Regions from separate parts of the Fischerella sp. genome, predicted to be linked through region 1. Evidence: predicted binding sites of a transcription regulator. Region 1 holds the regulator's gene; the other holds the start of a gene.
What was found. The regulator NtcA, encoded in region 1, controls nitrogen genes in cyanobacteria. The targets are predictions, from matches to a motif close to TNTGTANNNNNNNNTACANA.
Positions count from the first base shown of each region.

Region 2: HXY43_RS02195 (DUF2605 domain-containing protein) is a predicted target of NtcA. The motif match lies at 1,576-1,595, and genes of this name have one in related genera.

Region 1 is NZ_JACAEU010000115.1:76,115-79,538, reverse strand. Features, by position in the region: gene hisB (imidazoleglycerol-phosphate dehydratase HisB) at 1-112, opposite strand, end outside; gene fabI (enoyl-ACP reductase FabI) at 240-1,016, opposite strand; gene ntcA (global nitrogen regulator NtcA) at 1,665-2,336, shown strand; gene HXY43_RS15690 (DUF3084 domain-containing protein) at 2,596-3,424, shown strand, end outside.
Region 2 is NZ_JACAEU010000013.1:77,663-81,086, reverse strand. Features, by position in the region: gene thrS (threonine--tRNA ligase) at 1-1,019, opposite strand, end outside; gene HXY43_RS02195 (DUF2605 domain-containing protein) at 1,695-2,033, shown strand; gene HXY43_RS02190 (DUF2973 domain-containing protein) at 2,229-2,558, shown strand; gene HXY43_RS02185 (amylo-alpha-1,6-glucosidase) at 2,630-3,424, opposite strand, start outside.

The sequences.
Region 1 (3,424 bases):
TCGTGACTTGTACATCCGTTTCCCCCGTAGTGCGGCGTAAAGAGGCAATACGCGGGGTTTTGGTGGACTGATTGTTGGATGAAGAAAGAGTTTGGCGATCGCTTATTTGCATAGGTATTAGGGATTAGGTATTGGGGATTGGGTATTGGGTATTGGGGTTTAGGGATGGAGTATTGGGTAGTGGGTATTGAAAATAATTTCCTAGTCCCTAGTCCCCAGTCCCTAATCCCCAGTCCCCCTTACATTCCCATGATTTCATATCCTGAGTCTACATACAGGACTTGCCCTGTAATTCCGCTTGCCAAGTCGCTACACAAGAAAGCTGCTGCGTTACCCACCTCTGTTTGAGTCACAGTACGTCGCAAAGGAGCTACTTTCTCCACATGATGAATCATATCTAGAATACCTCCAACGGCACTTGAAGCTAAAGTGCGGATCGGCCCTGCGGAAATGGCATTCACCCGGATATTTGAGGGGCCTAGTTCCGCAGCCAGGTAACGTACGCTAGCCTCCAGCCCAGCTTTGGCAACTCCCATGACGTTATAGTTGGGAATTGCTCTGACAGCACCCAAATAAGTGAGAGTGACTATGCTTGCTCCTTGTGTCATCAAAGGTTTAGCTGCACCCGCCAGCTGCGCCAAGGAGTAAGTGCTGACTTCTAAAGCTGTATGGAAACCCTCACGGGAGGTTTGGCTAAAGTCCCCACTCAGATCGTCTTTGTTGGCAAAAGCAAGGCAATGGATGAGGATGTCTAACTTGCCCCACTTATCGCGGATTGTCTCAAAAGCAGACTTAACCTGCTCGTCATTTTGGACGTTACAGGGCAGAAACAGGCTAGGGTTGAGGGGTTCTACCAGTTCTGCGACCTTTTTCTCCATTTTGCCTTTTTCATCTGGTAAATAGGTAATGCCGAGGTTAGCACCGGCTTTGTGCAGTTGTTGGGCAATACCCCAGGCAATCGAGCGGTTATTAGCAATGCCAGTAACCAAGGCATTTTTTCCAGTTAAATCCAGCATATAAATTGTTAGTGCGATGTTTCATTAGGAGCATACTAGAATCTGAGTCTAGTTTGTCTTTGTTTTGGACACGATTTACAAATTTGACACTTTCAACTTGAGAAGAGGTGAGGTTATAAAAGATTAAGACCTTTACTGGTTATGGTAAACAACCTCAAGATACTCGGCAAAACCCATTGTGCTTACTTTTCTTACCTATATTCCAGCAACTGTTGCAATGAGAGTTTTATAAAAATCTGTCACAAGTTTGGTATAAACTACATTTAATTATTTTTTTAAAAAATATATTAGGATGCACAAATTCACCTAAGCCTGCTTTGTGCTTCTTGGTTGATATGCTCACATGATGTTTTATGATTATTGACAAGGCTGTTTGCTGCCACAAAATCTGCACTAAAACTTTAAGAGAATCTCAATGAATCTTTCTTTTTTCTTAAAAAACTTATTGTCTACAATTTTGAAAGTACCTAATACAAAGTACTAGATCCCAGTAGGATAAATTTTGTATCATGTTGGACAAACATTTAAGAGGCAAAGAGGTTAAGTATAGGAAAGAACAGAAAGGTTAACAATGTTTTCTTGATTTTTCGGGTGTATTCTTAGGTAATCTATATTTAGTTTTTTCCGGCATTGGGTAGGGGAAGGGAGATGATCGTGACACAAGATAAAGCCCTAGCAAATGTTTTTCGTCAGATGGCGACTGGAGCGTTTCCGCCAGTTGTGGAAACGTTTGAACGCAACAAAACGATCTTTTTCCCCGGCGATCCTGCAGAACGAGTTTATTTTCTTTTAAAAGGTGCAGTGAAACTATCCAGGGTGTACGAGGCAGGAGAAGAAATTACCGTAGCGCTACTGCGGGAAAATAGCGTTTTTGGGGTTTTGTCCCTACTAACGGGAAACAAGTCCGATCGCTTTTATCATGCAGTTGCTTTTACACCTGTAGAATTGTTATCAGCTCCAATTGAACAGGTGGAACAAGCACTCAAAGACAACCCAGAATTGTCGATGTTAATGTTGCGAGGCTTGTCTTCGCGGATTCTCCAGACAGAGATGATGATTGAAACACTTGCTCACCGTGATATGGGTTCGAGGTTGATCAGTTTTCTATTAATTCTCTGTCGGGATTTTGGTGTTCCTTGTGCAGATGGAATCACAATTGACCTCAAGCTATCTCATCAGGCGATCGCTGAAGCAATTGGTTCTACTCGCGTCACCGTCACCAGGTTACTAGGCGATTTGCGCGAAAAGAAGTTGATTTCCATACACAAGAAAAAAATCACTGTTCATAAGCCTGTTACCTTAAGTCGGCAATTCACTTAAAAGCACTTGGGGATTGGGGATTAGGGACTAGGGACTAGGGATTGGGCATTGGGAATAGGTGAAAATGATGAATGCTGAATGCTGAAAATTTCATAATTCATAATTCATAATTCATAATTTTTATGCCCCTTGCCCCTTGCCCCTTGCCCTGATAAATTAACTTTTTCCCGACTTCTGCAAGAAGTCTTCCGATCCCCCACACAAAACGCCTGAAAGTAGTAGGCTGTATCTGGAAGGATTTCTTCGGTAAATATTAAAGATGGCCACCGGGTACATCCTCATCATTGCAATTTTAATTTTAGGAGGCGTTATTGCCACCGTGGGCGATCGCATAGGCACGCGGGTTGGCAAGAAACGGCTCTCACTATTTAACCTACGACCAAAAAACACGGCTGTATTAGTAACGATTTTGACAGGATTGGGCATTTCAGCATCAACCCTGGGAATTTTATTTTTAGCCGATGAAGGCTTGCGTAAAGGCGTATTTGAACTAGAGGACATTCAAAAAGACCTTAGGCGTAAGCGCGTACAGTTAGAGAATACAACTCAACAACTTGATACAACAAAACAAGAGTTAGACCAAGCCAGAAAAGAACAAACAAAAGCTCAACAAGACTTGCAGGAAATTAATAAATCCTTACAAGCCGCTAATGCCAAGCAACAGCAAACACAAACCCAACTCAACCGCACTATTGACCAAAAAGCGCGAACCCAAGCCCAACTCCAACGTACCCAAAAACAGCTAGATCAAGTAGCAACTCAGTACCAGCAAGCTATGGCTCAGTTGCAAAACGTTTATCAAGAGAGAAACAAGCAACTAGCCGAAATTAAAGGACTCCGGGCAGAACGCCAAAGACTTTACGAAGAAGCTAAACAAGCAATTGCCGAAGCCCAAGCGGCCATTGACAAACGCGATCGCGAACTTGCCAAGCGCCAGGAAGCTATTGAACAGCGCGATTTCAAAATCGCCGACCTGGATCGCCTGATGCAACAGCGCAATGTTGAAATCGCAGCGCGAGAGCAAATAATTGCCCAACGAGAAACTCGCCTGAAAGAATTAGAAAAACAACAGAATTATCTCGAACAGG
Region 2 (3,424 bases), on a different contig from region 1:
TGTTCGTAACGATAGACAGTGCCAAATTCCGCTAACCGCATCGGTAATTCTCTATAGGAGCGTAACTCACTTTTATATATTTGGATGTGGAAAGGGCAATTCATTGGCTTGAGGACAAAGCCCATTTCTTGGGCTTGGGCTTCTTCATCTTCTGCCATCATTGGGAACATATCTTCTTTATATTTCTGCCAGTGTCCAGAAGTCTTGAATAAGTCGACTCTGGCAATATGTGGCGTTACCACTGGTAAATAACCGCGCTTGAGTTGTTCTTGCTTGAGGAAATCTTCCAAAAGACTGCGTAGGAGGGTTCCTTTGGGTGTCCACAGTGGCAATCCCGGCCCCACTAAGTCAGAAAATATAAACAATCCCAGTTCTTTACCAAGTTTACGGTGATCGCGTCGCAGTGCTTCTTCTTTACGCCGCTTGTACTCTGCTAGTTGTTCTGGGTTTTCCCAAGCAGTACCGTAGATACGTTGTAGTTGCGCTTTGGTTTCATCCCCACGCCAGTAAGCGCCAGCAACGCTTTCTAATTCAATCGCTTTTGAGTTTAACTCTTTGGTGTTTTCTAGATGCGGTCCGGCGCACAAATCCCACCATTCATTTCCCAGGTGGTAGATTGTAATCGGTTCCTCTTTGATATCTGCCAGGATTTCTAACTTATAAGGTTCGTTAATCTCCTTAATCCGGCGTTCTGCTTCGGCGCGGCTTACTTCTTCTCGAATAACAGGCAATTTGCGATTGATAATCTTATCCATCTCTTTCTTGATGGCTTTGAGATCCTTGTCGGTAAATGGCTCTGGATTATCAAAATCATAGTAAAAGCCGTTTTCAATCCACGGGCCGATTGTGACTTGCGCCTTGGGAAACAGCTTTTGCACTGCCATCGCCATTACGTGGGATGTTGTGTGGCGGATTTTTTTCAGCTTTTCAGATTCACTTGTACGCGGCAAATAAATTTTTTTTTCAGGTTGTTCTGGTTGATTAGGGTGTTCAGAAGACGACATTGGCGGCTGATCCATTGGCGAAGTAATTGCTTGCGTGTAACTTATTCGACTGACTATATATTAACGACCCCGATGTCATCCAACGCTCGATCTTGAAAAGAAAGCTTCTATGCAGTAGATGCTCGTAAGAGGGCTTCCTATAGGGTGGGCAATGGGCAATGGGTATTGGGCAAAGATAATCGTTAAATCTCTATTCCCAATGCTCAATTTCCGATATCCAATGCCCTATGCCCCAATACGGTTCAGTTAGCACAATTTAATCTTTGGAGATCCCCCATTATCCCCCTTAAAAAGGGGGACTTCAATACTGTTGTTCCCACCTTTTCAAGGGGGGCTAGGGGGGATCTAAATCTTAACTGAACTGTATTGCCCTATGCCCCATTTCATGCGTTGTGGTGATGTACGCAAGTGTCTATATTAATTTTGATAGAAATTCTAAAAATCTTACCTTTTTTAAACTGTAATTATTTACTTAATACTATTTCGATTTTTCCTGCAAACTCAAAAAATATCTAAAGTCTCTGCCCCAAGGTTATGTACAAAAGCTCTTATAGATATATATAATACTAATAATGTAGCTCTTGTTACAGATTTTTTAATGTTTATAACTTAAACGTGATAATTTCTAAATGTTAAGAATCGTAAATCGCGTTAATATTAGTAAGAAAGTTAGAAATATGCTTGTCAATTATGCGAGACTCGAATTTACCAGAGACTGAGTTGCTAAAAACAGTTTTGCAACCACTACTGGAAGATTTTCAATACTGGTTTGCGCGATCGCGTAATTTTCTGGAAACAGAGCAACTTTCTTTTTTAAGTAGCCAGGAGCAATCTGCCTTGCTAGAACGAGTCAAGCAAGCCCAAGAAGAAGTGAACGCGGCAACAATGCTGTTTAACGTAACGGAAGGACAAGTTGGGATTGATATGGCAACCTTAATGCCTTGGCATCAATTGCTATCAGAATGCTGGAAGGTGGCAATGCACTTCCGTACTGAAAACGCAAATCCGCAGCAGCAAGACGGCATATAAATTGAAGAAAATTCCTTAACAACATTTCTCGCTTAACAAAATCATGTATCTTATCAAACTTTAAATTCGCATTATCTGCATAATTACCGCAAATATAGGCACACAAACAGAGGTTTAGGTTTTCGTTCTAGCTTCAGGCTAGGCGAATCGTTGCAACAAAAGTTTTAAAATTTGCTGCCCCTGGAGGAAAACCCGATGTTACATCTGCTTTACATTCTTGTTTTTACCATTCTTGCCTTTATAGCTGTTGCCAACTTGATTCGCAATTTAATCATGTTTAGTTTTGACAGAGACCGAAATTATCCGGCAAGGTACTCGTCAATGGCAAATCAAGGTAATTACCCCTATCCAGCATCTAGAAGGTCGTTAACACCCCATCCGGAATTGTTAGATAGCTCGGGCAATATCATTAAAGAACCTTTATTAGTGATGCGTTCGATCAACGTTGATGATGCCCGTCAACAACTCGATGCTCTTTACGAAGCTTCGCCGGGAAATAAAAGCGAAAGCCAGGAGGAAAGCTAAAAGATGAATTATGAATTATGAATTATGAATGATAAAAAATTCATAATTCATAATTCAGCATTCATCATTTTTTAGGCTTCGATAACCACCCGCAGATTACCGCGTTTCTTGGCGACGCGACAAGCTGTCGTGCTACCTGAACGCTCGAATTCTAAATCGAGGATAGTAGGGCCAACTCGCAAGTTGTGCAGCGACAGACGATGAATAGACTCTGGTAAAGCTGGGTCGATAATTCGCAAGCAGTTGTTGGGAGCATCCGGTACTAGATTCACCATCATTTGCAGCAATTGAAAGATACTGCCAGTAGCCCAAGCTTGGGGGGTACAGGCAACTGGGTACTGCACAGGCGCACTATCATCACTAATGCGCTCAAAGCCACAAAACAGTTCTGGAGGACGATGATAAGGCTGCTTTCTAGTCATGTCGAATAAACCTTCAAAAAGTTCCAAGGCTTGATCGACTAAACCGAGCGATCGCAATCCCATCGCAATCAAAGAATTATCATGGGGCCACACAGAACCAATGTGATACCCCATCGGATTATAAGCTGGCGACAAACTACTCAGGGTACGAATGCCCCAACCATTAAACATATCTGGTGCACGCAACCGCTCTGCCACGCTGTAAGCTTTTTCTGGGGTGAAAATGCCTAAATGCAGACAGTGACCTGGATTTGAGCTAATACTATCTACTTGCTTGCCATCTCCATCTAAAGCCAGGGCGCAGAAATCCTGGTCTTCCATCCAAAAATCTCTATTGAAACGCAGTTTCAAATTTCTTGCTTCTTCTAGCCAGCGATCTGACAGATCTAACCGCTTCTTCATCCTCGCAATTTCTGCTAACCGTATTTTTGCTGCATAAACGTA